Regions from separate parts of the Pseudomonas sp. GW822-FHT02E03 genome, predicted to be linked through region 4. Evidence: predicted binding sites of a transcription regulator. Region 4 holds the regulator's gene; each other region holds the start of a gene.
What was found. Region 4 encodes FliA, which starts transcription of late flagellar genes. Its sites were predicted from a motif close to CTAAAGTTTNNNNNNNNNNNGCCGNTAA; they were not measured.
Positions count from the first base shown of each region.

Region 1: a site for FliA is predicted at 5,711-5,738, ahead of AC1RQB_RS22470 (flagellar protein MotY). Genes of this name have one in related genera too.
Region 2: a site for FliA is predicted at 5,413-5,440, ahead of AC1RQB_RS04845 (methyl-accepting chemotaxis protein). Genes of this name have one in related genera too.
Region 3: a site for FliA is predicted at 3,098-3,125, ahead of AC1RQB_RS04185 (methyl-accepting chemotaxis protein). Genes of this name have one in related genera too.

Region 1 covers NZ_JBXAOA010000039.1:11,698-18,920, forward strand. The annotation lists gene AC1RQB_RS22440 (Rnf-Nqr domain containing protein) at 1-422, shown strand, start outside; gene nth (endonuclease III) at 448-1,086, shown strand; gene AC1RQB_RS22450 (PA3496 family putative envelope integrity protein) at 1,195-1,374, shown strand; gene AC1RQB_RS22455 (response regulator transcription factor) at 1,461-2,087, opposite strand; gene AC1RQB_RS22460 (hypothetical protein) at 2,636-3,217, shown strand; gene AC1RQB_RS22465 (argininosuccinate synthase) at 3,392-4,609, opposite strand; gene AC1RQB_RS22470 (flagellar protein MotY) at 4,739-5,647, opposite strand; gene pyrC (dihydroorotase) at 5,805-6,851, shown strand; gene rnt (ribonuclease T) at 6,848-7,223, shown strand, end outside.
Region 2 covers NZ_JBXAOA010000004.1:132,605-139,827, forward strand. The annotation lists gene ptsP (phosphoenolpyruvate--protein phosphotransferase) at 1-1,099, opposite strand, end outside; gene cra (catabolite repressor/activator) at 1,401-2,396, shown strand; gene AC1RQB_RS04840 (TatD family hydrolase) at 2,400-3,176, shown strand; gene AC1RQB_RS04845 (methyl-accepting chemotaxis protein) at 3,294-5,324, opposite strand; gene ampE (regulatory signaling modulator protein AmpE) at 5,615-6,451, opposite strand; gene ampD (1,6-anhydro-N-acetylmuramyl-L-alanine amidase AmpD) at 6,454-7,023, opposite strand; gene AC1RQB_RS04860 (DUF1631 domain-containing protein) at 7,088-7,223, opposite strand, start outside.
Region 3 covers NZ_JBXAOA010000003.1:236,492-243,714, reverse strand. The annotation lists gene AC1RQB_RS04195 (AAA family ATPase) at 20-544, opposite strand; gene pnuC (nicotinamide riboside transporter PnuC) at 541-1,104, opposite strand; gene AC1RQB_RS04185 (methyl-accepting chemotaxis protein) at 1,336-2,970, opposite strand; gene AC1RQB_RS04180 (undecaprenyl-diphosphate phosphatase) at 3,263-4,093, shown strand; gene AC1RQB_RS04175 (DUF1294 domain-containing protein) at 4,090-4,521, shown strand; gene AC1RQB_RS04170 (MmcQ/YjbR family DNA-binding protein) at 4,528-4,887, opposite strand; gene AC1RQB_RS04165 (LysR substrate-binding domain-containing protein) at 4,884-5,792, opposite strand; gene AC1RQB_RS04160 (FMN-dependent NADH-azoreductase) at 5,925-6,536, shown strand; gene AC1RQB_RS04155 (alpha/beta hydrolase family protein) at 6,706-7,223, shown strand, end outside.
Region 4 covers NZ_JBXAOA010000024.1:18,695-25,917, forward strand. The annotation lists gene AC1RQB_RS18375 (chemotaxis protein CheA) at 1-873, opposite strand, end outside; gene AC1RQB_RS18380 (protein phosphatase CheZ) at 929-1,717, opposite strand; gene AC1RQB_RS18385 (chemotaxis response regulator CheY) at 1,748-2,119, opposite strand; gene fliA (RNA polymerase sigma factor FliA) at 2,288-3,028, opposite strand; gene fleN (flagellar synthesis regulator FleN) at 3,025-3,855, opposite strand; gene flhF (flagellar biosynthesis GTPase FlhF) at 3,972-5,300, opposite strand; gene flhA (flagellar biosynthesis protein FlhA) at 5,312-7,223, opposite strand, start outside.

The sequences.
Region 1 (7,223 bases), on a different contig from region 4:
TGCTTGCCTGCCTCCTACTGGCCGCCACGCTGACCAGTTGCGCGGAACTCGCCATGCAAGCCTGGTCGCTCCAATGGCACCAGCAGCTGGGTTTCTACGCAGGATTGATCGCCCTGCAATGCGTTGTGCTGGAACACAACGGTTTTTTCCAGAGCCCACCGCGTGATCGACTGCGTCTGTGTGGCCTGTTCGGCGCCTTGATGGTGGGCTTGGGCTTGCTGCGCGAATTCATCGGCAACGGGACACTCGGTCGCCATCTGTCCTGGATGGCAGGTGCCACGCAACCGGACTGGCAAGGCTGGACGCTGATCGCTGACGGTGGCCTGCACCTGGCCACGCTGGCCCCTGGCGGGTTTATTCTGCTAGGACTACTGATCGCCGCACATCAAGCCTGGACCCGCCGCCCGGCGGCATCACATTGACCGCCTTCGAGGAAACGCATCGCCCATGAATGCCGCAAAACGTCTTGAAATTTTCCGCAGGTTTCACGAAGACAACCCTGAACCGAAGACCGAACTGGCCTACTCCTCACCGTTCGAATTGTTGATCGCCGTGATTCTCTCGGCGCAATCGACCGATGTCGGCGTGAACAAGGCCACCGCCAAACTGTTCCCGGTGGCCAATACGCCAGCGGCGATCCATGCCCTGGGCGTCGAAGGGCTCTCGGAGTACATCAAGACGATCGGCCTGTTCAACAGCAAAGCGAAAAATGTGATCGAAACCTGTCGCTTACTGGTGGAGCGCCATGGAGGTGAAGTACCGCAGACCCGCGAGGCACTGGAGGCTTTGCCGGGCGTCGGTCGCAAGACCGCCAACGTGGTGCTCAATACCGCCTTTCGTCAGCTGACCATGGCCGTGGACACTCACATTTTCCGGGTCAGTAATCGTACCGGCATTGCTCCGGGCAAGAACGTGGTCGAGGTGGAGCAAAAACTGATGAAGTTCGTGCCCAAGGAATATCTGCTCGACGCCCATCACTGGCTGATTCTTCATGGACGCTACGTTTGCCTGGCCCGCAAGCCGCGTTGTGGCAGTTGCCGGATCGAGGATTTGTGCGAATACAAGCAAAAGACCTCGGACGATTGAGGCTCTATTAGTTTTTTTGATTGATCGATTGAAAAAATCTTTTTTACCCGCCGGGAAATTGTCGATATAAGGAGCGCCAAAGGGCAGCCTTAGCCTGGAGTTAACCTTATGAGCACTGGCAAAGAGCAATTGGACGTAGAAGACGACTTCACCCCCGTTGAGGCCGATGACGCAGAGCCGGTAGTGGAAGTGGCAAAGACCAACCTGAGCAAACGCCGCACCATCGACAACCTGCTGGAGGAGCGCCGACTGCAGAAGCAATTGGCCGATTACGATTTTGACTTATGACACTTAAAAGCCTCCCGAAACGGAGGCTTTTTACTAAGTGCCGCCCCCTGACAAACACCTGTTCATTGCGCCAAATGCTGGCAGCTTCATACCAGGCCGTTGCGCTGGGCCAATTCAATCAGGTCGACCAGTGAGCGAGCATTGAGCTTTAACAGAAGACGAGTCTTATAAGTACTAACGGTTTTATTGCTGAGGAACATTCCGTCGGCGATCTCCTTGTTTGTCTTTCCTCGGGCCAATTGTTGCAGGACCATCATCTCTCGCCCGGACAAACGATCCACCATATCAGCTTCACTGGCGTTCCCAAGACTGGAACGCACGGTATGCAGAGCCTGATTAGGAAAGTAGCTGTAGCCTGACAGCACGGCTTTTATTGCACTGAGCAACTCAGTGAGATCCTGCTGTTTGCAAACATATCCGGCGGCCCCCGATTGCATGCAACGCATGGAAAAATGCCCTGGCGCCTGGGATGTCAATATCAGTACTTTAAGAGGCATCGCCGTTGATGTCAGGCGCGCGATAACTTCCAACCCATCCAGTTTCGGTATTCCAATATCCAGTATGACAATATCCGGCATAAGATCACGGGCAAGTTGTAATGCGTCCACACCATTATCTGTTTCTGCAATGACTTCGTAGCCATGACGTTCCATTAGCATACGTACCGCAAGACGAATGACGGGGTGATCATCCACGATCAGCACTTTATTCATGGGCAAGTCCAATTTTCGCTGTTCGAATTTTTAGAGCCCGCACCATAGCCTAGTCGTTTCACCCATGGCACGCCGTCACCCTCGGCCACTCGCAGCGAGAGACATAGCCTACAAACAACACGGATTATTCCTACAAAAAATCATTGCCATACGAAGAAGCAGAGATTTTACTGACCTACTATTGTTCAGTGCTTCGGCCGTTTTTTTTGTATCGACTTACAACCAAAAAACGACAAAAAACAGTGTCGACGCATTAATCCACGATGCGCCGACTATTGAGCTACCCTTAAAAGTAACGGGTATTTTCCAGTACCTTCTTGCGCAATCTGGCTCAACAATCGAAAAAGCTCACACACCGTAACACTTGACCAATAACATAGCACCATCAAAACAATTAAACAGCCATACCCGAACCCGCAACAATACGGCTACTATAACAACCTCACCACGCTAATAAAAACAGCTCAACACAACAGCAGAACAACCTGATATTAGTTATTACAACCATAAACCAATCGAGAAAAGACAATATTCAATGAGCATACAATATGATAAAACTCAAAAAAAGAATCACCAACCCCATGACAATTATTGCCATATTTGCAGCGCTGTCTGAAACATCGGCCGCCGTATCCCTACCCTTTCTCGACAATGAGGATAGGGGACTCTATGTGTGGTTCCTGATCAGTTTTCCCTTTTATTTGCTTTTTCTTTTCTTCGTTACTCTCAACTTCAACTATCGATCGCTTTACGCGCCCTCCGATTTTGTGAAGGGAAAGCATTTCATAAAAGCCATGGAGAACGTTCATCATCCAAGTAACAGCCCATCCAGCGTAGCGCCCGAAAGCTCGACCCAGCACCATGTAAACCTGCCTGCCCCCCTAAAGGATCTGCACATCGTCGATGCACGGTGGATACACAAAAAAATGGCGTTCAGCGCCCTGATGGAGAGCATTCAGTACCCTGCGGACAATCCCGCACAAGTGATCGTATTTCTCACGTGTACCGATTCGGATAAATTGCTGAAGGCAAACACGCTCAAACATTGGAAACAAATAAAGAAACGCAACAGCGCAACGTTCTGTATTTCTTACAATTTGAGCTCACAGGGCGTGACGATTATGGGCTAGGTATTGAACTGTCGCACATCAGAAAGGCAGCCCTTGAAGCAGATCAAGGACAGGAAGCAGAAGGAACGGTCAGCGGAAACAAGAAGAAAGCGAAACGTTATATGCAGCAGCCCCTCTTCCAATTTGTGGCCTTGTCATCAACAAGGCCACAAATTCATTACCGACTCAAAGGTCTCAGAAAAGCTTCCGGCCCTTGTTCGCCGCGATACGCATGCGCAGGGCGTTGAGCTTGATGAAGCCCGCCGCATCAGCCTGGTTGTAGGCGCCGCCATCTTCCTCGAAGGTCGCGATGTTGGCGTCGAACAACGACTCGTCGGACTTGCGGCCGGTGACGATCACATTGCCCTTGTACAGTTTCAGGCGCACTACGCCGTTCACGTGGGCCTGGGAAGCATCGATCATCTGTTGCAGCATCAGACGCTCAGGGCTCCACCAGTAACCGGTGTAGATCAGGCTGGCGTATTTAGGCATCAGCTCGTCTTTGAGGTGAGCCACTTCGCGGTCCAGAGTGATCGATTCGATCGCGCGGTGAGCGCGCAGCATGATGGTGCCGCCCGGGGTCTCGTAGCAGCCGCGGGACTTCATGCCGACGTAGCGGTTTTCGACGATGTCCAGACGGCCGATACCATGTTCGCCACCGATACGGTTCAAGGTCGCCAGCACGGTGGCCGGGGTCATTTCGACGCCGTCCAGTGCGACGATGTCGCCGTTACGGTAGGTCAGTTCCAGGTACTGCGCTTTATCGGGAGCCTTCTCCGGGGAGACGGTCCAGCGCCACATGTCTTCTTCGTGCTCGGTCCAGGTGTCTTCCAGCACGCCGCCTTCATAGGAGATGTGCAGCAGGTTGGCATCCATCGAATACGGGGATTTTTTCTTGCCGTGACGCTCGATCGGGATGTTGTGCTTTTCAGCGTAATCCATCAGCTTTTCACGGGAGAGCAGGTCCCATTCGCGCCACGGAGCGATCACTTTCACGCCTGGCTTCAAAGCGTAGGCGCCCAGTTCGAAACGAACCTGGTCGTTGCCCTTGCCAGTCGCGCCGTGGGAAATGGCGTCAGCACCGGTTTCGTTGGCGATTTCGATCAAGCGCTTGGCGATCAACGGACGAGCGATGGAAGTACCCAGCAGGTACTCGCCTTCATAAACGGTGTTGGCGCGGAACATCGGGAACACGAAATCGCGCACGAATTCTTCACGCAGATCGTCGATGTAGATTTCTTTTACGCCCATGGCCTGTGCCTTGGCGCGGGCCGGTTCGACCTCTTCGCCCTGACCCAGGTCAGCGGTGAAGGTCACTACTTCACAGTTATAAGTATCCTGCAGCCACTTGAGGATCACCGAAGTGTCCAGGCCGCCGGAATACGCCAGAACGACCTTGTTTACGTCCGCCATGCCATCACTCCACGGGGTTCTACGGAAAGCCGTCAAGTCTACCGCTCATGCAGGATAATTTACAGAGGCGCGACAGCTTATGACGACGAAGCGACAGATTATGTCGAGCGAGCGACGATTTCAGCTGGTTCAGGAGGTCTTCGCGCTGCCCGCGGAAGCAGTGGCTGGAGGCGCCGGTTGCTCGGTCGGCGCTACCCTTTCAAGGCGTACGGCAACCCGGCGGTTCTTCGCTCGATTGGCGGCATTGTTGTTCGGTGCCAGAGGATAGCGCTCACCGTGAAAACGCAGGGTGATCTGCGATTCCTGGATACCATTGGCCTTGAAGAAATCCATCACGGCCAGCGCCCTGCGTCGAGATAGTTCGCGGTTGGTCAGGCGGTTGCCGCTGTTGTCGGAATGGCCATCGAGTTCAATGTGGTTGACCGTCGGATCGGCTTTCATGAATTCCAGCATGACCTGCAAATGGGCCTTGGCTTGGGCGTCAAGATCGATACCCTCCCCCGGAAAGCCGACTTCGGATTGCTTCACCTGCTCGAAATTCTGCGGCAGCAACTTGGCCACGCAACCCTGGTAGTCACTGTAGGCCTTGCTGAATTTGACCGGCAGCAGACGGACTTCAGATACCCGCCCCTCGCCCGAGGAGTGTCGAACCACCGGGCTGCGACCGTCCAGTAACCCGCTGATCAGGCGCCCGGCCTGAACTTGCGAGCTGTTGAACAGCACGTTGCCACTGCCGATTCGCACCGAGCCCAGGTTGATGTCGCCACGCCCCGGCTGCCATGGCGCAGCGGCCGCCAGCAAGGTCGCGGAACCGCCACCGATCATCGAGTTGTAGGCCTTCAAGCGAAATGTCGCCTGTTCGCCGGCACGACGCACGAACTCTCCCGAGCCGAAATCGGTGATGGGTTGAGTCAGGCGGCATTCGAACTTGTCACCTTCGACCGTCCACTCGATGCTCTCCAGACGGGTCTGGAAAGTGAGCGCCATCGCAGGAAGGCTGGCAAACACACTGAGCAAGGCTAAATAACGCTGGCGCACGGGAGGCTCCACTGGCTTGTGCAACAAAAAGACCGACACACACATTTACGGCATACCTGTTGGGTATCGGAAGGTTGCCGCAAAACTTGATAGCGAGTGCCTGCAAGAGTCTTTTCCGGTAGCATTCCCCTGAGTTCGACCCGCCTGGAATCCCCTCATGTCCGACCGCCTGACCCTGCTGCGTCCCGACGACTGGCATATTCATCTTCGCGATGGTGCTGTGTTGACCAATACCGTCGCGGATGTCGCGCGCACCTTTGGTCGCGCCATCATCATGCCCAACCTGGTACCGCCGGTGCGCAACGCGGCTGAAGCCAATGGCTATCGCCAGCGGATTCTCGCCGCGCGTCCGGCCGGCAGCCGTTTCGAACCGCTGATGGTTCTGTACCTGACCGACCGCACCCAGCCCGAAGAAATTCGTGAGGCCAAGGCCAGCGGTTTCGTTCACGCCGCCAAGTTGTACCCGGCCGGCGCGACCACCAACTCGGACTCTGGCGTCACCAGCATCGACAAGATTTTCCCTGCACTCGAGGCCATGGCCGACGTCGGGATGCCCTTGTTGGTTCACGGTGAAGTCACCCGTGGCGATGTCGACGTTTTCGATCGCGAAAAAATCTTCATCGACGAGCACATGCGTCGAGTGGTCGAGCGCTTCCCGACCCTCAAAGTGGTGTTCGAACACATCACCACCGCTGACGCCGTGCAGTTCGTCAACGAGGCTTCGGCCAACGTCGGCGCGACCATCACCGCGCATCACCTGCTGTACAACCGCAACCACATGCTGGTGGGCGGGATTCGGCCGCACTTCTATTGCCTGCCGATCCTCAAGCGCAATACTCACCAGGAAGCCCTGCTCGACGCCGCCACCAGTGGCAGCGACAAGTTCTTCCTCGGCACCGACTCGGCACCCCATGCCCAGCACGCCAAAGAAGCGGCTTGCGGCTGTGCCGGTTGCTACACCGCTTATGCCGCAATCGAGATGTATGCCGAAGCCTTTGAACAGCGCAACGCGCTGGACAAGCTCGAAGCCTTCGCCAGCCTCAACGGCCCGCGCTTCTACGGCCTGCCGGTGAACACCGATCGCATCACCCTGGTCCGCGATGAGTGGACCGCCCCAACCAGCCTGCCGTTTGGCGAGCTGACTGTAATCCCGATGCGCGCCGGTGAAAAACTGCGCTGGCGCCTGCTGGAGGAACACGCGTGAGTGAAGACCATTTCGACGACGAACAGGACGGTCAAGGCAACGGAGGTGGTCCTCGTCATCCAATGGCTGCCAGATTCCGTGGTTACCTGCCGGTTGTCGTCGACGTAGAAACCGGTGGCTTCAATTCGGCCACCGATGCCCTGCTGGAAATTGCGGCGACCACCATCGCCATGGACGAAAAGGGCTTTGTGTATCCCGATCACACCTACTTCTTCCGCGTCGAGCCATTTGAAGGCGCGAACATCGAAGCGGCCGCTCTGGAGTTCACCGGGATCAAGCTCGATCACCCGTTGCGCATGGCCGTGAGTGAAGAAGCAGCGCTGACTGATATTTTCCGCGGCATCCGCAAGGCCCTGAAAGCCAACGGCTGCA
Region 2 (7,223 bases), on a different contig from region 4:
CTTCGATGGCCGCCAGCAAGGCTGGCAAGGCATCGGCGGCGATGGTCGGTTCGGCGATGAATTCCAGCACCTGACCGCGACGGGCGCCAAGGCTGAGCAGTTTGCTCAAACTCTTCACCGACACCGCGCTGTCGTGACCGTCGACGATGCGCACGCGGATTTCGCCTTCAAAACTTTTCGCCAGTTGCGCGAGGATCTTCGCCGGGCGCGCATGCAAACCGTGGGTGTTGGCCAAGGCAATGCGTGCGCTCGGCCAATCCGCCGGCACTTCACCGCCGAGGACTTCCAGCACCGCGCGGCTGCTGGTGGCACGGCCCAGCTCATGACCACGGCCTTCGATCAGCAACGCGCAAAGGCGTTCGAGCAATGCCTGATGGGCTTCACCTAGGCTGGCCAGGCAGAACAGACCGCTCAACGGCTGACCGAGGTAGCGCATGGGTTTATCCGGGGTAACGAACGCCAGGCCCGGACGCTTCACCGTTTGTTCACTGTGCAGCCACCACAAGCCATCGCCCAGCGGCAGCGCGTCGACCTGCTGCAAGACGCCGGCAAAACCGTTGCTCACGCAGTCGGCCTGACGCAGCAAGCGGGCACCGCGCCAGACCAGTTCTTCGAAGTCATCGGCGGAGACTCCGAGGCCGATCATCTGTGCGTCCAGCGCCAATTCTTGCGGCGCGCCTTGCAGCAGTTTCAGCAAGGCTTCGGCGGTGCTGGCGCGACGCAGGGCCTGGCCCAGATCGGTTTCACCGAGGGCGCGGGTCAGCAGTTGCAGCAGGCGCAGGTGTTCATCGGATTTGGCGGCGATACCGATGGCCAGATAAACGATCTGGCCATCTCCCCAGTCCACGCCGTCAGGAAACTGCATCAGCCGCACGCCGGTGGAAAACACCAGATCACGGGTTTGCGGGGTGCCGTGGGGGATGGCAATACCTTGACCGAGAAAGGTCGAGCCCTGGGCTTCCCGGGCCTGCAAGCCCGCAAGGTAACCATCCGCCACCAGGCCATCGGTCACGAGTCGGTCAGCGAGTAATTGCAGGGCGGTGGCTTTATCCACAGCCGACTGGCCCATGGATATCTGCTCTATGGTGAGCTCGAGCATGCTTTCTCCTTTTTGGCGCCGTGTGACGCCAGGTATTGTTTTGATTGATTCAGCTTAGGCCCTTTGGGAGCGCCTTTTCAGGGGCAGTTTTGGCGGTTTCACGGCAGAACCGACCAAAGCGACCTGAAACGTAGAAAATACGCCTGCTGAAACGTTTAATCTAGAATGTTAGGCACGTTACTCGATAATGTCTCATCCTTGAAGTCCAATTGTCGGATGTGCTGCCACAATGATCGCCTGCCGAATCGGGTAGGATTGGCGAAAATGCCGGGCACGCTCGAATAAACAAGGAAATACCGGGTTGAAACTCAGTGATATTGCACAGTTGGCCGGCGTCTCCGTGACCACCGCCAGTTATGTCATCAACGGCAAGGCCGAACAGCAACGTATCAGCAGCGCCACCGTCGAGCGCGTGCGAGCAGTTGTCGAACAACATGGCTTCACACCCAATCCTCAGGCCGCCGGACTGCGCAGTCGGCACACCCGCACCTTGGGGTTCATTCTGCCGGACCTGGAAAACCCCAGTTACGCGCGAATCGCCAAACTGCTGGAACAAGGTGCCCGGGCTCGCGGCTATCAATTGCTGATCGCCAGCTCCGACGATGCGCCAGACAGCGAACGGCAATTACTGCAACTGTTCCGCGCCCGCCGCTGCGATGCACTGATCGTCGCCAGTTGCCTGCCGGCCGGCGATGACAGTTACCGCCAGTTGCAGGCCAAAGGCATTCCGATCATCGCCATCGACCGGGTGATGGAGCCTGAGCACTTTTGCTCGGTGATCAGTGACGACCGCGAAGCCAGTCTGCAGCTTACCCGCAGCCTGCTGGACCCGTTGCCCAAGCAGATCGCCTTGATCGGTGCCCGTCCCGAATTGAGTATCAGCCAGGAACGGGCGGCGGGTTTCAAGGAAGCGCTGAACGGCTTCAAAGGCGAGGCGCTGATCGAGCACGGCGAGTCGTTCAGCCGTGAGTGCGGCAAGCAATTGATGGAAGAGTTGCTTCAGCGCCTGGGCCATTTGCCGGATGCGTTGGTAACCACCTCCTACGTGCTGCTTCAGGGCGTGTTCGATGCCTTGCATGACTTCCCGCTGAAAACCCGCCCGCTACGCCTGGGCACCTTCGGTGATACGCAGTTGCTGGACTTCCTGCCGCTGCCGGTCAACGCCATGTCCCAGCAGCATCAACTGATCGCCGACAAAGCTTTGCAACTGGCGTTGGCGGCCATTGAACAGGCCGATTACCAACCCGGCGTGCAGGCCATCGCGCGAACCTTCAAGCAGCGAATTCATCAGGACTGAGCCGTGGAACTGATCGACACCCACACTCATCTGGATTTCCCGGATTTCGACGTGGATCGTCAGGCGCTGCTGGCCGAGAGCCGCGCCCTCGGCGTGCGGCGGATGGTGGTGCTGGGGGTTTATCAGGCCAATTGGCAGCGGGTCTGGGACCTGGTGCAAAGCGATCCCGATCTGCATGCGGCGTTCGGTTTGCACCCGGTGTATCTGGATGACCATCGCCCTGAGGATTTGACCGAACTCGGTGATTGGCTGACGCGTCTGGCGGGCCATCGACAGCTATGCGCGGTGGGTGAGATCGGTCTGGATTATTTCATCGAAACCCTGGATCGCGAACGCCAGCAAGCGCTGTTCGACGCTCAACTGCAACTGGCGGCGGACTTCAATCTGCCGGCACTGATTCACGTGCGACGCAGCCATGCGGCGGTGATTGCCACGCTCAAACGGTTTCGCTTGAAGCGCGCGGGAATCATTCACGCCTTCGCCGGTAGCCAGGAAGAGGCTCGCGAATACATCAAGCTGGGTTTCAAACTCGGCCTCGGCGGCGCCGCGACCTGGCCGCAGGCCCTGCGCATGCACCGTGTGCTCGCCGGTTTGCCCCTTGAATCGGTGGTACTGGAAACCGACTCACCGGACATGGCCCCCGCCATGTTCCCCGGCCAACGTAATAGCCCGGCTCATTTGCCGGCAATCTGCGCGGCACTGGCTGCCATCATGGCAGTCAGTCCCGAACGACTGGCGTCCGCCAGCACGACCAATGCGTGTGAGCTGTTCAACTGGTAATCCAATACCTGTGGGAGCGGGCTTGCTCGCGAAGAGGCCGTCACATTCAAATTTTATGTGACTGATAGACCGCTTTCGCGAGCAAGCCCGCTCCCACATTGGATCCTCTGCGCGGCATCAAACCCGGAACGCGCTGATCAATTGCTTGAGTTCCACCACCTGCGCCGACAACGCTCGGCTGGCATTTTCGGTCTGGTGCGCGCCGTCAGCGGTGCGCTCACCGGCACGGTTGATCTCGACGATATTCTGGTCGATGTCGTGAGCCACGGCAGTCTGTTGCTCAACCGCGGCGGCGATCTGCTGGTTCTGGTCGACGATCATGCCGACGGCGCCGAGGATGTTTTCCAGCGCCTGCTGAACCTTTTCCGACTGCCCGACCGTGCCGTTGGCCATCTGATGGCTGGTGCCCATCGCCTTGACCGCCGCACCGACACCGCTGTGCAGCTTGGCGATCATCTGCTCGATTTCTTCGGTCGATTGCTGGGTGCGTTTGGCCAGGGTCCGGACCTCGTCCGCCACCACCGCAAAACCACGGCCCTGCTCGCCTGCGCGCGCGGCTTCGATGGCCGCGTTGAGGGCCAGCAGGTTGGTCTGTTCGGCAATGCTTTTGATCACTTCCAGCACACGACTGATGGATTGGCTGTCGCTGGCCAGTTGATTGATCACCCGTACCGACTGATCGATCTCACTGGCCAGTGCAGCGATGCTGCCCTGCTGGGACTCCACCAGGCCGCGCCCGCTGATGGTCTCGTCGTTGACGCTATGGGCGCTGCTGACAGCCGCCGCGGCACTGCGCGCCACCTCCAGAGACGTGGCTGACATCTGGTTCATCGCGGTGGCGACCTGCTCGATCTGCGTGCGTTGCCCCGCCACCGCCTGATTGCTCTGAGCGGACACGTTCTCGACCTGGCCGGCCTGACGCTCGACCTCACCAACGGTCTGGCCCACCCGCTCGATCAGATCATGGATCTTCTTCACGGTGCCGGTGAATACCTCGCCCAGCTCGCCCAGTTCATCGCGGCTGTTAGCGCTGAAGGTCACGGTCATGTCACCGGCCGCCACTTTATCCATCACCGCGCCAAGCCGCTTGAGGGTGGTGCGGGTCGAAGCGTAGAAACCGCCATAGAGGTAAAAAATCAACACAAACACCACCGCCAATGCCACCACCTGCAAGATCATATGGGTGCGATGCTGCTCCAGCCGCTGCTGCAACTGGGTACCGAGAAACTTCAGGGTGGCTTCATTGAGTTGGTAAGTCTGGTCGATCAGGCCCGTGACCTGATCGTAAAAGGCCTGCCACGGTGCATCGAGGGTTTCAGCCATCACCACCTGTTCTTCGAACAGTTCACTGGCCTTTTTCAGAGAGGCCTTGCTGCTTTCAGCCTGAGCGGCCAGGGTTTCGTGCGCTGCTTTACTGGAGCCCAGAGCATCCTGCAATTTCAGACCGTATTCAGCTTGAAGCTTTTCGATCTGCGCCAGCAATTCATCGAACCGGGTGCTCGACGACGAATTGAGAAAGCCCTGTCCCAACGAGTAAGAGCCCATCGCCCGGCCTTCGCCAAGCGTCTGGGTGACGGCTGGCGTGACGTTGGTAATGAGCTCGCTCAGCTGACGCATGTCGCTCTGACTGTCGCGGCTCAGGCCGGCCTGACTGGCAATGATCTGGCTGAAAATCTGCGCGTTGCCGAGCAACTTGCCGATCAGCGCACTTTTGCTTTGCAGGGAGGTTTCCGTTTGCTGGGCCTTGAACGCGGCGATCATTTCATCGCGCTTGCCATCGAAGAAGGTGATTTGTTCCGGGTCAGTGGTCATCGCCGCCAGCCCTTGCAAACGGGTCAGAACACTTTGCTCCAGGGCGCTGATGTTCGACTCGACATGACCGGCCTTGCCGGACTGGCCAAGGGTAACGTTGATCTGCACCAGGTTGTTCAGGGTTTCCAGATCCCGGCGCAGGCTCAGGCCGCTGCCCAGCAGGTCGAGGCTCTGCAGCTCGACCCGTGTGCCCTGGAATTCGCGATAGGAATCGCGCACCAGATAGAAGTTGGTCACCAGCATCGGCACAAGGAACAGCACGCTGATCAGGCTGAACTTCATGCCGAAGCTCAGGCGGTTCATCAGCGCGACGGCGGGATAGAGCAAGCTCTTCACTGTGAAGTCTCCCTTTTGAATTCTTATTTTTATGGCAGGCGCGCAGAGACAGCAGATAGCCACTATTGGCGCTATCTCTGTATAGCCTAAATCGGCGGAGGGTTTTGTAACTTAAGGTTAACGGCGGGGTACCATTGTTGGAGCGGATGAGCACCTTGTGGCGAGGGGGCTTGCCCCCGTTCGGCTGCGAAGCAGTCGTAAAATCCAGACAACTTAGTCTGTCTGGACGGGCGCCGGGGGCCGCTTCGCGACCCAACGGGAGCAAGCTCCCTCGCCACATGTGTTGTGGCTTAGGACAAAACAGTCCACAACGCAAACCCGGCATACCAAAGCACTGCCGCGCGCAGCAGCAGTTCCCAGATCCGGTCCAGGCTGTTGATGCCGTCCGGCCCGACCATCGGCGCCGGAATTTCACCGGCCACCAACCCAACTTTCTCGATCAGTTGGGCGGCGCTGATGTTCCAGTTCAGCAGCTCGTGCAGCATCACCCGGCCGACCGCGACAAAGTTGCCGACCAGCGCAAAACTCGCCGCTAGCAGTCGCACCGGTACCCAATCGAACGCATGACGCAGCTGTGCCGCTCGCTCGACCACGGCCGGGTTCTGCCCGTGCTCCTCGGCCAGCGCCAGCAGTCGATAGCTCAACGCGGCAACCGGGCCCAGCAGGAAGTACCAGAAGATCACCGCGAAAAAACTCTGATAGGCCTGCCACAGCAGATGCCCTTCAACTCGCTCCAGCAGTTGCTCGCCGCTGTCGGCACAAATATTCAGGTCGCGTTTGGCCACATGAGCGGCGGCTTGCAGGTCTTCCCGGCGCCAGGCATCGCGGAACGGCCCGAGGCCGGCCAGCAGATCACCTCGGCCCAGACTGTAAATCACCACCAGCAAGTGCACCGGTAACGCCAGCAAACCGTAGGCTACCGGCTCCAGCACCACCAACAGCAAACCCAGCAGCGCCACCGGCAACAACACCAGCACCACCAGTATCAGCCACGGACGGTTTGTCATGCGTGGGTTGGCTTCAAGCTTGTTCAGCTCGCGCACCCAACCGCCATCACGTTGAACCTGATGGCGCAGAGCCGAGAACTTCTCGATCCACACCGCCAACAGCAGCACCAGAAAACTCATTGTTACTCCTTTTTTTCCTGAGCAGCTTTTGCCAGAGACGCGCGATAGCGTGCCCAGTCAAACGCCGGTCCCGGATCAGTCTTGCGCCCGGGTGCGATGTCGCTATGCCCGCAGATGCGTTGTGCGGTGATACCCGTGAAGGCGCTTTGCAGCTGTCGGGTCAGGGCCGTCAACGCTTGATATTGGGCGTCGGTGAACGGCAGATCATCCGTGCCTTCGAGCTCGATGCCCACGGAAAAATCGTTACAGGTATCCCGTCCTTCGAAACACGAGACGCCAGCGTGCCAGGCGCGCTCAAGACAAGAGACAAACTGAGTGACGGCGCCGTCACGTTCAATCAGAAAGTGCGCAGACACCCGCAGGTCGGCGATTCCTGCAAAGTAGGGATGTTCCGTGACATCCAGACGATTCTGGAAAAATTCCTGCACCTTGCCGGTCAGAAACTGCGCTGGCGGCAGACTGATGTTGTGGATCACCAGCAGGGAGATTTCGCCCTCGGGGCGCGCATTGAAGTTGGGCGAGGGGCATATGCGCACGCCCTGACACCAACCGCTCGCGGGGTCCAACTGCATACAGGTTCCTTCAACGACGACTGTGTTGGTGCCCAGTATGCCGCGATAGACCCTCGGCGCGCGATCACTTGCCGCGATTGAGACGCCGCAGGTTGCCCAACACCGATTCCAGCGCCCGGTCGAACAGCAAGGTATCGTCCAGCGTTCGCACCGCACCACGCCGGAACTCCAGGGCCAGACCGGTGCGACTGTGCTCCTGC
Region 3 (7,223 bases), on a different contig from region 4:
GATTTGGGTGTTGGCCGGCTCAGCGCCCGAGCAGCAGCGTGACGGCTTGCAATGCCTGAAACCGGCGTTCGGCCCAATCGCCCTGAAGCACTTGAACAGGTTGTCGATGCTGCTCCAGCCATGCTTGAGTCGCGTTGAAAAAAGCCCGGCGTGCATCCAGTTCGGGCTGACAGCGCTGACCGTCATCGGTCCAATCGACTTGTTCGGGCGACAGCAGCAAGTGCAAGTCATAGTGTCGAGCCAGCAGTGCTTGCTCGAGCCAGGCCGGGCAATCGCCAAACAGGGTCTGGCTCCAGAGCATGTTGCTCAGCAAGTGAGTGTCGAGAATCAGCAACGACGGCCCCTGGACGCGAGCGTCGTCTTCCCATTGCAACTGACCGCGAGCGATTTCAGGGATATCGGCCAGGCAGGTGTCGCGCGCCTTCTGCTCAATAAACCAGCGCACGTATTCACCCACCAGAACACCACCGAGTTGCTGTTGCAGTTCGGCGGCCAGCCAGCTCTTGCCGCTGGATTCAGGCCCGGTCAGTACCAGAACTTTCATGTGCGCAACGCCGGGTCGGTGCGCCATGTCCGCCAGCCATGCACCGCCAGTAGTGCGAACGCCCCATAAAGACCTGCAGTCAGGTACAGCTCTTTGTAGATGAACAGGCCAACAAAGATGATGTCCAGTGCGATCCACAGCGGCCAGCATTGCAGACGTTTTTGCGCCATCCATAACTGCGCCACCAGGCTGAAACCGGTCAGTGCCGCATCGAGCCAGGGCTGCGCGGCATCGGTCCAGTGGGCCATCGCGGCGCCCAGCAGCAAACTGCCGACTGCGCCGACGGCCAGTCCGAGCGCAACGGATTTGCCATCGAGCAGGCTGACATGCCGCTTGCCATGAGTTGCGGTCCCCTGGGTCCACTGCCACCAGCCGTAGATCTGCAAACCGGCGTAGATCACTTGCAGCAGCATGTCCGAATACAGCTTCACTTCGAAAAAGATCCAGCTATACAGCAGCACCATGACCAGACCGATCGGCCAGCACCAGGGGTTCTGTTTGACCGTCAACCAGACGGCAATCACGCCGAGGGCGGCAGCAAACAGTTCAAGCCCGGACATGGAGGTTCCTTGGTGTCGTAAAAATGAAGGGGGCGAATTGTACCCGGATTGTTGGGGAATGGGCTTGTTGTGGGGAAGGGGGCTTGCCAATGCCAGTCAATCAAACGCAATCCCTGTGGGAGCGGGCTTGCTCGCGAAGGCGGCGGCACAGTCAATATTGATGCTGCCTGATATACCGCTTTCGCGAGCAAGCCCGCTCCCACAAGGGATCGCGTCAGGTGAAGAAAAGAGTTACACCCGAAACTGCTTCAACAACCCGTTCAACTGCTCGCTCAATTCCTTGAGATGAACACTGGCCACGCTCGACTGCTCGGCCGCCAGTGCCGTGCTGTGGGACAAGCCTGCGGCTTGGGTCACGTTCTGATTGATGTCTTCCACCACGTGGGCCTGTTGCAAGGTCGCACTGGCAATCGAAGCGTTCAACCCATTGAGATTGCGCAAGGCCTGGCCGATGGCATTCAGGCTGGCGCCGGCCAGGCCGGCCTGCTCGATGGTCAGTTGCGAGGCACGGCTACTGTCGCCAATCACCTTGACCGCCGCTTCCGAATGGCTTTGCAGGCGTTCGATCATCGACTGGATTTCCGCCGTCGATTTTTGAGTACGCTGGGCCAACAGGCGCACTTCATCGGCGACCACCGCAAACCCGCGACCTTGCTCGCCGGCTCGGGCGGCTTCGATGGCTGCGTTGAGGGCCAGCAAGTTGGTTTGCTCGGCGATGGAGCGGATCACTTCCAGAACGCTGCCGATTTGCGTGCTTTCGGCGGCCAGCGTACGAATCACTTCAACGGCTTGATCGATGGTCGACGACAGCTTGTCGATCTGCTGCAGGCTGCCGTCGATATTGACCTGGCCCTGTTGCGCTTGAGACTCGGCATTGCGCATTTCACTGGCCGCGTGTTCGGCGTTTTTGGCCACATCCTGCACGCCGTAGGTCACTTCGTTGATCGCGGTCGCCACCAGTTCCATTTGTTGGGATTGCTGTTGGCTGCGCTGCTGGGCTTGCGCGGCATCATTGCCCAGTTCATTGGAAGATTGGCCCAGCGCACCAGCGGACACTTGCAGCTGACTGATCACCAGACGCAGTTTCGCGGTGAAGGCGTTGAAGTGCCGGGCCAGTTGCGTGACTTCGTCCTGACCGTGGGTATCGAGGCTGCGGGTCAGGTCGCTTTCACCGCTGGCAATGTTGGCCATGGCGTTCACGGTTTCCTGGAGCGGACGCACGATGCTGCGGGCAATCATGATCACCAGCAGGGCCATGATCAGCGCAATGACCAGCCCCACAAAAGAGGCCTTCCAGACTTGGGCATAAAACTCGGCCTGCATGTCATCGATGTACACGCCGGAACCGATCACCCAACCCCAGGGCTCGAACAGTTTCACGTAGGAGGTTTTTTCCACCGGCGCGCTGGCGCCCGGTTTCGGCCAGCGGTAATCGACCATGCCGGCACCCTTGGCCTTGGCGATGGCAACCATCTCGTTGAACAGCGCGAAACCGTCGGGGTCGCGGATCGTCGAGAGATTCTGACCTTCAAGTTTCGGATTGGTCGGGTGCATGACCATGACGGGCGTCAGGTCGTTGATCCAGAAATAATCGTTCTGGTCGTAGCGCAAACCGCGCACGGCGGTCAGTGCCTGTTTTTGCGCGGCATCGCGGGTGAGGGTGCCGGCAGTTTCCAGGCCGTGATAGTAGGTGAGGATCCCGCTGGCGGTCTGCACCACGTGCTGGGTCTTTTGGGCCTTGGCCTGATAGAGGTCGTCGTGAATCTGCTTGAGCATCAACACGCCCAACGTCAATAGCATCACCACGGCCACGATCAAGATGAGCCACAAGCGTCGGCTGATCGACACACTGCGCAAGCTGTTCATAACGCGGTTACTCCGGTTTCTTGTTCTTGTAATAAACGATCGCCAGCATCCAATCACACTTTGCCGATCGGGCCTATCCGACTCAGGTCCTATTACGCGGCAGCGTAAACGAGGCTTGTCTGATAGGATTTCGGCCCCGCGCAGGAAAACCTGAGCCCAAGTCTCTTTTCACGCAATTTTTACCGTTTTGCGTGGAGCTTGTGCGCGCGGGGATTCAGCTAAGGTTGATCGCAGCTAATGCATATGAATTATTAACGGAGCATGCCTGGGGGCATTGTTTCTTGGGGGATTGATGGATCTTTGGACGGCCTTTCAGGCATTGATTTTAGGCGTGGTAGAAGGGCTGACGGAGTTCTTGCCCATTTCCAGTACCGGGCACCAGATTATTGTGGCGGACTTGCTCAATTTCGGCGGCGAGCGGGCCATGGCTTTTAATATCATCATTCAGCTCGGCGCGATCCTTGCGGTGGTCTGGCAGTTTCGCCGCAAGATCTTCGACGTGGTCATTGGCTTGCCGACGCAGCCCAGCGCTCGGCGTTTTACCGCGAACCTGTTGATCGCTTTCCTGCCGGCGGTGGTGTTGGGGGTGATTTTCGCCGACTTGATTCACGAGTACCTGTTTAACCCGATTACCGTGGCTACCGCATTGGTCGTGGGCGGGGTCGTGATGTTGTGGGCCGAACGTCGTCAGCATGAAGTGCATGCTGAAAGCGTCGATGACATTACCTGGAAAGACGCTCTCAAAGTCGGCTTCGCCCAGTGCCTGGCGATGATCCCCGGGACTTCGCGTTCCGGCTCGACGATCATTGGCGGCTTGCTGTTCGGGTTGTCGCGCAAAACGGCCACCGAATTCTCGTTCTTCCTTGCCATGCCAACCATGGTCGGCGCGGCGGTGTACTCGGGTTACAAATACCGCAACCTGTTTGTGCCGGCTGATTTTCCGGTATTTGCCATTGGCTTCATCACCGCCTTCATCTTTGCGATGATCGCCGTTCGGGCCCTGCTGATATTCATTGCCAGCCACAGCTACGCGACATTCGCCTGGTATCGCATTGCATTCGGTCTGGTGATCCTGGCCACTTGGCAATTCGGCTGGGTCGACTGGACAGCGGTCAAGCCATGAACGATTCCAGTGCACGCAACAACAACCCCGGGCGCAAGTCCGGGGGCGCCATGCAGAACCTGCGGCTGAAACTGCTGGTGTTCGTTGTGCTGTGCGCAGTGCCGTTGTTTGGCTCGGTGTCGATGTGGCTGCGCGGGGTGTCGGTGATTCCCCTGGCGGCCTACGGCATCGTCAGCGTGCTGGCGTTTTTCCTGTACTGGAGCGACAAGCACAAGGCCCGCGCCGACCGTTGGCGCACGCCGGAGAACGTCTTGCACGCGGTGGAGCTGGCGGGTGGTTGGCCGGGCGCTTTGCTGGCCCAGCAAGCGTTTCGGCACAAGACCCGCAAAGTCTCGTTTCAGTTGGTGTTCTGGCTCATCGTGCTGATGCATCAAGTGTTCTGGATCGATCAGCTGTTTCTGGGCGCTAACCTGTTTGCATTGTTTTAAAGCGCTTCAAAGCAATAAGCCGACCTGCGTGCGCTTGGGCAACTTGCTCACCACCAATTGGTGGGAACGTTGCAGCAAGCCTTGCAGTTCTTCGGTGCCCAGCGGGTAGGGCGTTTCCATGATGACCCACTGGGCCCGGGCCAGATACGGTGCCGGGTGAATGCCCGGGCGGTCGCAATGGCCCAGGAACAGGTCCTTGTCGACCTTGAAAGCCAAGGACTGTCCCCGCAGGTTCTGCAAGGCAAACATCTTGTTCCCCGCAATCGAAAACACCCGCACGCCACCCCACTTGTAATCCTCCCGCGCGCCGGGCAACGCCAGGCAGTATTGCGCGACATCCTCTTCGCTCATTCGTCCCGCTTTCATAACAGTCTGTCCCCGCAAACATTGAATGATTCGATCAAATGATCGACCCAGGCGCGCACCGCCGGCATCACCCCGCGTCGATGAGGGTAGACGGCTTGCAGCCAGCCGCCCGGCAATGACCACTCGGGCAATAGTTGCACCAGCGAACCGTTTTCCAGCTCTTGCTCGCAATACATCATGGGCAGCATGGTAAAACCCTGGCCGCTGAGGGTGCAGGCTTTGCGCACGATGAAATCTTCGCAGCCCAATCGCGCCTCGAGGCTCAGGTCGTAGCTTTTGCCCTGTTGATCAAGCATGCGGATGTGCACCATGCGATCGGCCTCCAGAGCGCCGAGCACGGGCAAGTTTTTCAGGTCTTCGGGGTGATCGATTTCATGGCCGAGCAAAAATGCCGGGCTGGCAACCATCAGCATCTGGGCCTGACGCAGGCGACGAGTCACCAGCAATGGATCTTCATCACCCAGATCCCGCACTCTCAAGGCGACATCGACGCCCTCGTTGATCAAATCAACCCGACGATTGAGCAGCATGACTTCCAGTTGAACCTGGGGGAATTTCTCCAGGAAGTTACTGATTACGCCAGGCAGCATTTGGTGGGCCAACCCTACGGGGCAGGACACTCGCAAGCGCCCCCGGGGTTCGCTGGACATGCTGGCCACCGCCTCGTCGGCCATTTCGGCCTCCAGCAGCATTGCCTGACAATGGCGCAAGTAACGCTCGCCCACGGCGGTGAGGTTGAGTTGGCGGGTTGTGCGTTGCAGCAGGCGCGCGCCGAGGCGTTCTTCCAGCTCAGCAATGCGTCGCGACAATCGCGACTTGGGAATCCCCAGCAAACGCCCGGCTGCAGCAAAGCCACCGGCTTCGACCACCTTGGCGAAATAGTAGAGGTCGTTGAGGTCTTGCATCGATTGAATACTCGACTGTTCTATCAATGGGACGAACTATCGCATTATTGCCGACTAATCAGCCATTGGTTTCGTCGGTAGGATTGTCTCCATCAGATCGCCCGGTGGCGATCCTCACCTTGGAGATCCCACATGAAATTACTGCATATCGATTCGAGCATTCTGGGTGACAACTCGGCTTCCCGTCAGTTGAGCGGCGAAGTCGTCAAGACCTGGCAAGCTGCCGAGCCTGGCGTTGTGGTGACTTACCGCGACCTGGCCGACGATGCCATCAGCCATTTCTCCGCCGCCACCCTGGTTGCTGCCGGCACTGCCGCAGAGCTGCGTAATGCCGCGCAACAGCATGAAGCCGATCTGAGCGCGCAGGCCCTGGCCGAATTCATCGCCGCCGATGCCGTGGTGATTGCCGCGCCGATGTACAACTTCACCATCCCGACCCAACTCAAGGCCTGGATCGACCGCATCGCCGTGGCCGGCCAGACTTTCCGCTACACCGAAGCTGGCCCTGAAGGCCTGTGCGGCGGCAAGAAAGTCGTGATCGTTTCCACTTCCGGTGGTTTGCATGCCGGTCAGGCGACCGGTGTTGCGCACGAAGATTATCTGAAAGTGCTGTTCGGCTTCCTCGGTATCACCGACATCGAGTTCGTCCGCGCCCATGGCCTGGCCTACGGTGATGAAGTGCGCACCAAAGCCATGAGCGACGCTCAGGCGCACATCAGCGAGCAACTGTTCGCTGCTGCGTAAGGCTTGCGTAAAGTCGTAAACAGCTCGGGCAATACCCCTGAAACTCTGTATTCTGGTCATCGTGATGGCCAGGTACGGAGTTTTTTGTTTCTGGCGTGATCAGTTTCTGGCCCAGGTTATGCAACCGAGGCTTAACGTCTGCGGTCAGGTAATAAGGTGGGGGCATCCCATGGCACGTCTTTGTGCAACGCTACTGATTTGCCTGCTCGGCAGCCTGAATTCAGTGCACGCCGCGCCTGCGCCGCACCCTCACTGGAGCGTCGGCTTCCATGAGATGACGTTCCTCGATCCGCTGGACCTGCAGCCGATGCGTGCCATCGCCTTTTACCCGTCCAGTGAAAAGGAACATTCCAGCACGCTCGAGGGCTACACGGTCGAAGCGGGTGAAGACACCAAAGTCGCCATCGGACGTTTCCCGATGCTGATGCTGTCCCACGGCAACACCGGAACCCCGCTGGCCCTGCACGACCTCGCCACCTCATTGGCGCGCAAGGGCTTTGTGGTGGTGGCTGTGATCCATCCCGGCGACAACTCCAAAGACCACAGCCGCCTCGGCACCTTGAGCAACCTTTATGGTCGACCGATCCAGATTTCCGAAGCCATTACCGCGACCTTGGGCGACCGGATGCTCGCGCCTTTCGTCAATGCCGAGCAGGTCGGGGTGATTGGCTATTCGGCGGGCGGTGA
Region 4 (7,223 bases):
CAATTCGTCGAGCAGTGATTCGAACTCGTGATCGGAGATCAGATCGTCGCCGGCCGCTTTAGCGGTTGGCGCAGCCGGGGCCGGAGCCGAAGCAATCGCCGACTCCAATGCATCGACGGCAAAGTTACCCTTGCCGTGCAGCTGATCGAGCAGTGCTTCGAACTCGTCGTCGGTAATATCGGAGCTGTCGCCTGCCGCTTTCGGGGCAGCCGGTGCGGCGGGCGCCGCGACTACTGCATCGACGGCGAACTGGCCTTTGCCGTGCAATTGATCGAGCAACGACTCGAACTCGGCATCGGTGATTTCGTCGCTGGCCGAGGCATCGCTGGTCGGCACTGGCGCAGCCGCTGGAGCCTCGGCTTGAGCCTTGACGGCATTCAGCGAGTCCAGCAGTTGTTCGAATTCGTTATCCGTGATGTCGCCCGATTCTTCAGCGGCAGGCTCTTCCACCACCTCGGCGACCGGTGCCGACTCATCGGCGGTTTGCGGCTCGGCCAGACGGGCCAACGCTGCAAGCAACTCAGGCGTGGCAGCCGTAATCGGGCTGCGTTCGCGGACTTCGCTGAACATGCCGTTCACCGCGTCCAGTGCTTCGAGAACCACGTCCATCAGTTCCGAGTCGACGCGTCGTTCACCCTTGCGCAGGATGTCGAACACGTTCTCGGCGATGTGACAGCACTCCACCAGCTCGTTGAGCTGGAGGAAGCCGGCGCCCCCTTTTACAGTGTGAAAACCGCGAAAAATTGCATTGAGCAAATCCGCATCATCCGGTCGGCTTTCAAGCTCGACCAGCTGTTCGGACAGTTGCTCTAGAATCTCGCCGGCCTCAACCAGGAAATCCTGAAGGATCTCTTCATCGGCGCCGAAGCTCATTAAGGGGGGTGCTCCTAAAGGTCTAAAAACCTAAAAAACCTAAAATGCTAAAACTCTAAAATCCTAGGCTGGATAACAAATCGTCCACATCGTCCTGACCGGACACAACGTCTTCTCTTTTATCGGCATGAATCTGCGGACCTTCACCCTGAGAGAGATGTTTTTGCGGATCTTTTTCAGCCAGCATCGCTTCACGGTCATGTTCGATGCCCGCAAAGCGGTCGACCTGACTGGCCATGAGCACGAGCTTGAGCAGGTTGCTTTCAACTTCGGTGACCAACTGGGTCACGCGCTTGATCACCTGACCGGTGAGGTCCTGGTAATCCTGGGCCAGCAGAATGTCGTTGAGGTTGCTCGACACGACGCGGTTGTCTTCACTGCTGCGGGTCAGGAAACCGTCGACCCGCCGGGCCAGTTCACGGAACTCTTCAGCCCCGACTTCGCGACGCATGAACCGTCCCCAATCCGTGCTCAGCGCCTGAGCCTCGTCGCTCAGGCTGTTGATCAGCGGCGTGGCGTTTTCCACCAGGTCCATGGTGCGGTTGGCCGCGGCCTCGGTCAGCTTGACCACATACCCCAGGCGCTCGGTGGCATCCGTGATCTGAGACACTTCCTCGGCTTGCGGCATGTGCGGGTCAATCTGGAAATTGACGATCGCGCTATGCAGCTCGCGGGTGAGCTTGCCCACTTCCTGATACAGGCCGCGGTCACGGGTCTGGTTGAGCTCATGGATCAGTTGCACAGCGTCGCCGAACCTGCCTTTTTCAAGGCTTTCGACCAGTTCGACCGCGTGTTTTTTCAGGGTCGACTCAAAATCGCCCTGTGAAGATTCGTTATGCTCCATAGCTCCCCCGTGACGGACTGGCTTTGCACATCAACCGATGCGTTCGAAGATCTTTTCAATCTTGTCTTTCAACGCTTGAGCCGTGAATGGCTTGACCACATAGCCGTTCACGCCCGCCTGAGCGGCTTCGATGATTTGCTCGCGCTTGGCTTCGGCCGTGACCATCAACACCGGCAGGTGTTTGAGTTTTTCATCGGCACGCACGTGGCGCAGCAGATCAATACCGGTCATGCCGGGCATGTTCCAGTCCGTCACCAGAAAGTCGATGCTCCCGCTGTTGAGGACCGGAATCGCGGTAATACCGTCATCCGCCTCGACCGTGTTGGTGAACCCAAGGTCACGCAACAGGTTTTTTATGATCCGCCGCATCGTTGAGAAGTCATCAACGATGAGGATTTTCATATTCTTGTCCAATTCGACCTCCAAGCAGTCTTAAAACGCGCGCAGCACCTGAACGCGCCGTTCAATCAATTCGGCGTAACACTCAACAGTTGTATGGATTACAACGGGCCGTGGCCGATGCAGCAAAATGCCGTACCCACCTCGTTCGCAGTGTCCCCACACTGCCTGTCAGCGCGCTCGCCACTCCCCCAAACGCCCCCGCAAACGGGCCGCGCACTGGCTGTGTAACTGGCTGACCCGCGATTCGCTGACCCCCAGGACCTCACCGATTTCCTTGAGATTCAACTCTTCGTCGTAGTACAGCGCCAACACCAGTCGCTCACGCTCCGGCAAATTGGCAATCGCGTCCGCCAGCGCCGCCTGGAAGCGTTCATCTTCCAGATCGCGCGACGGCTCGAGATGAGCACTGGCGCCATCCTCGTGCAGCCCTTCGTGTTCGCCGTCCTGCAACAGATCGTCGAAACTGAATAACCGGCTACCGAGGGTGTCGTTCAAAATCCCGTAATAATCGTCGAGACTCAATTGGAGTTCGGCCGCAACTTCGTGATCTTTAGCGTCACGGCCGGTTTTAGCTTCAATCGAGCGAATTGCGTCGCTGACCATGCGGGTATTGCGGTGAACCGAACGTGGCGCCCAGTCCCCCTTGCGCACTTCATCGAGCATCGCGCCGCGGATTCGAATGCCCGCGTACGTCTCGAAGCTCGCGCCTTTGCTGGCGTCGTATTTGGTTGATACTTCAAGCAGGCCGATCATCCCGGCCTGGATCAGGTCTTCGACCTGGACACTGGCCGGCAAACGCGCCAGCAAGTGATAGGCAATGCGTTTGACCAGTGGCGCGTAACGCTCGATCAGCTCGTACTGCGCGTCACGTGCCGACTTCTTGTAGAGGTTGTAGCCACTGGCTGTCATAGGACGGGTCCTGCGGTCTGTTGCACGAGGCGTTCGACGAAAAACTCCAGGTGCCCACGCGGGTTGGCCGGCAGTGGCCATGTATCGACCTTCTGCGCAATGGCCTTGAACGCCAGGGCGCACTTGGAACGCGGGAAGGCTTCGTAGACAGCACGCTGCTTCTGCACGGCCTTGCGCACGCTTTCGTCGTAAGGCACGGCACCGACGTATTGTAAGGCGACGTCGAGGAAACGATCCGTGACCTTGGTCAACTTGGCGAACAGATTGCGGCCTTCCTGCGGGCTCTGCGCCATGTTGGCCAGGACGCGGAAGCGGTTCATGCCGTAGTCGCGATTCAACAATTTGATCAGCGCGTAGGCGTCGGTAATCGAGGTCGGCTCATCGCACACCACCAGCAGCACTTCCTGGGCTGCACGAACGAAACTGACTACCGAGTCACCAATCCCCGCAGCGGTGTCGATCACCAATACGTCGAGGTTGTCGCCGATGTCGCTGAAGGCCTGGATCAGGCCGGCATGCTGGGCCGGGCTCAAATGAACCATGCTCTGGGTGCCGGACGCCGCCGGGACGATGCGGATGCCGCCGGGCCCTTGCAACAGTACGTCGCGCAGCTCACAGCGGCCTTCGATCACGTCGGCCAAGGTGCGTTTGGGTGTCAGTCCCAGCAGGACGTCGACGTTCGCCAGTCCCAGATCGGCATCCAGCAGCATGACGCGCCGGCCGAGCTCAGCTAGAGCCAGGGACAAGTTCACTGACACGTTAGTCTTCCCGACGCCACCTTTGCCGCCGGTCACCGCGATCACCTGTACGGGATGCATGCTGCCCATGTTATTTCTTTACCTTGTCTTACTTAGACGGAGGCCACATTACTGGCTGCGCGTTCATCAACGGAACAATGCATGGCAGACCATCGATGTAGGTACAAAAACTGTTCATTAGTACCTCAGCCAACCTGCTTGGTCGGGCTGTGGTAAATATCAGCGAACATGTCAGCCATGGCTTCTTCGCTGGGTTCTTCCTGCATTTGTACGCTGACGGCGCGGCTGACCAACTGATGACAACGCGGCAGATGCAAATCATCCGGAATCCGCGGACCATCGGTCAGGTAAGCCACCGGCAACTCATGGCTGATAGCCAGGCTCAACACCTCGCCCAGACTTGCCGTTTCATCCAGTTTAGTCAGGATGCAGCCGGCGAGGCCGCAACGTTTGTAACTGTGATAAGCGGCAGTTAGAACCTGTTTCTGGCTAGTGGTTGCCAAGACCAGATAATTTTTTGATTTGATGCCACGTCCAGCCAGGCTTTCGAGCTGCATGCGCAATGCCGGGTCGCTGGCCTGAAGGCCGGCGGTATCGATCAGCACCACGCGTTTGCGCAGCAAAGGCTCCAGCGCCTGCACCAGCGATTGACCCGGGTCGACGTGGGTGACCGACACGTTGAGGATGCGGCCCAGGGTCTTGAGCTGTTCCTGAGCGCCGATGCGATAGCTGTCCATGCTCACCAGCGCAATGTTTTGCGCGCCGTACTTGAGCACATAACGGGCTGCGAGCTTGGCCAGCGTGGTGGTCTTGCCCATGCCTGCCGGGCCAACCATGGCAATCACACCACCCTCTTCCAACGGCTCGACTTCCGGAGTGGCGATCATCCGCGCCAGGTGCGCAAGCAACATGCGCCAGGCCTGACGGGGTTCTTCAATATCGGTAATCAGTGCCAGCAGATCGCGCGACAACGGGCCGGACAGGCCGATGCGTTGCAGGCGACGCCAGAGGTTGGCCTGGGCCGGACGGCTGCCTTGCAGCTGATTCCAGGCCAGCGAGCCAAGTTGCACTTCCATCAGTTCACGCAAGCTGTTGAGCTCGAAACGCATCGAATCGAAGGCTCGCGGGTCAACTCCACCGGAGGCTGCCGCGGGGGCTGGTGCAGCACGACGAGGTTCAGCGTAAGTCGGTTCGATCAGCGGCTCGGCGGCGGTCAGCGGCAGGCCGGCGAACAATTGGCGATTGGTGCTGTTGTCGCTCTCGCCATCGCCACGCAGGCTCAGTTCGGCCTGGGCGGTAACGATCCGCGACTGGGTCTTGCGCAGTTCGTCCTCGAGCTCCATGTTCGGAACACGCGGGGCCAGCGCCGACAGTTTGTAATCCAGGGCAGCCGTCAGCTCGACACCGCCGGCAATCCGGCGATTGCCAATGATGGCGGCATCAGCGCCCAGCTCATCACGAACCAGTTTCATGGCCTGACGCATATCGGCGGCGAAAAAACGCTTAACTTGCATAAACCACTACCTCAGCCGTTGGGCCCTACTGTCGCAACGATGGTCACTTGCTTGTTGTCAGGGATTTCCTGGTAAGCCAACACATGCAAACCCGGGACTGCCAGTCGGCCGAATCGCGAGAGCATCGCGCGAACCGGACCGGCCACCAGCAGAATCACCGGTTGACCTTGCATTTCCTGACGCTGCGCCGCTTCGATCAACGAACGTTGCAGTTTCTCTGCCATGCTTGGCTCCAGCAGAACGCCCTCTTCCGAGCCTTGTCCTGCCTTCTGAAGACTATTGAGCAATATTTGTTCCAACCTTGGCTCCAAGGTGATCACAGGCAGCTGCGACTCAGTGCCTACAATGCTTTGCACGATTGCACGGGATACGCCGACGCGCACCGCGGCCACCAAAGCGGCAGTATCTTGACTCTTGGCGGCGTTGTTCGCGATGGCTTCGGCGATGCTGCGAATGTCCCGTACCGGCACCTGTTCGGCCAGCAATGCTTGCAAGACCTTGAGCAGCTGCGACAGCGAAACCACCCCCGGCACCAGCTCTTCAGCCAGCTTCGGTGAGCTTTTGGCCAGCAATTGCATGAGTTGCTGGACTTCTTCGTGGCCGATCAGCTCGCTGGAGTGCTTGTACAAAATCTGGTTCAAGTGGGTTGCCACGACTGTACTGGCGTCGACCACGGTGTAGCCGAGGGATTGCGCCTGGGCACGCTGGCTGATTTCGATCCAGACCGCCTCCAGACCAAAAGCCGGATCTTTGGCGGTAATGCCGTTGAGCGTGCCGTAGACCTGCCCCGGGTTGATCGCCAGTTCGCGGTCCGGGTAAATCTCGGCCTCGGCCAGGATCACGCCCATCAGGGTCAGGCGGTAGGCGCTTGGCGCCAGGTCGAGGTTGTCACGGATATGCACAGTCGGCATCAAGAAGCCCAGATCCTGGGAGAGCTTTTTACGCACACCCTTGATCCGTGCCAGCAACTGACCACCCTGGTTGCGATCCACCAGCGGGATCAGGCGGTAGCCGACTTCCAGGCCGATCATGTCGATCGGCGTCACGTCATCCCAGCCAAGCTCCTTGGTTTCCTGGGCGCGGGCCGGCGATGGCAACAGTTCCTGCTGACGCTTGACCTCTTGCAGGGCCTGAACCTTGACCGTGTTCTGCTTCTTCCAGAACAGGTAAGCGCCGCCGGCCGCCAGGGCCGCCATGCTCAAAAAGGAGAAGTGCGGCATGCCCGGCACCAGGCCCATCACCGCCATCAAGCCAGCGGCCACAGCCAGGGCTTTCGGCGAGGCGAACATCTGACGATTGATCTGCTTGCCCATGTCTTCCGAGCCGGAAGCTCGGGTCACCATGATCGCGGCGGCAGTCGACAACAGCAGTGATGGCAATTGCGCCACCAAACCGTCACCGATGGTCAACAAGGCGTACACCCGACCGGCATCGCCAAAGGTCATGCCGTGCTGGAAGATACCGACCGCCATGCCGCCGATCAGGTTGATGAACAGAATCAGCAGGCCGGCGATGGCGTCACCGCGCACGAACTTGCTGGCACCGTCCATGGAACCGTAGAACTCGGCCTCCTGGGCCACTTCCATCCGGCGCAGTTTCGCCTGGTTCTGATCGATCAGGCCGGCGTTCAAGTCGGCATCGATGGCCATCTGTTTGCCGGGCATCGCATCGAGGGTAAAACGCGCGCTCACCTCGGAAATCCGCCCGGCACCCTTGGTCACTACGACGAAGTTGATGATCATCAAAATCGCGAAGACCACGATACCAACCACGTAGTTACCGCCGATCACCACCTCACCGAAGGCCTGAATCACCTTACCGGCGGCGGCATGGCCATCCTGACCGTGGAGCATTACCACCCGCGTCGAGGCCACGTTCAGCGCCAGTCGCAACAACGTCGCCACCAGCAGAATGGTCGGGAAC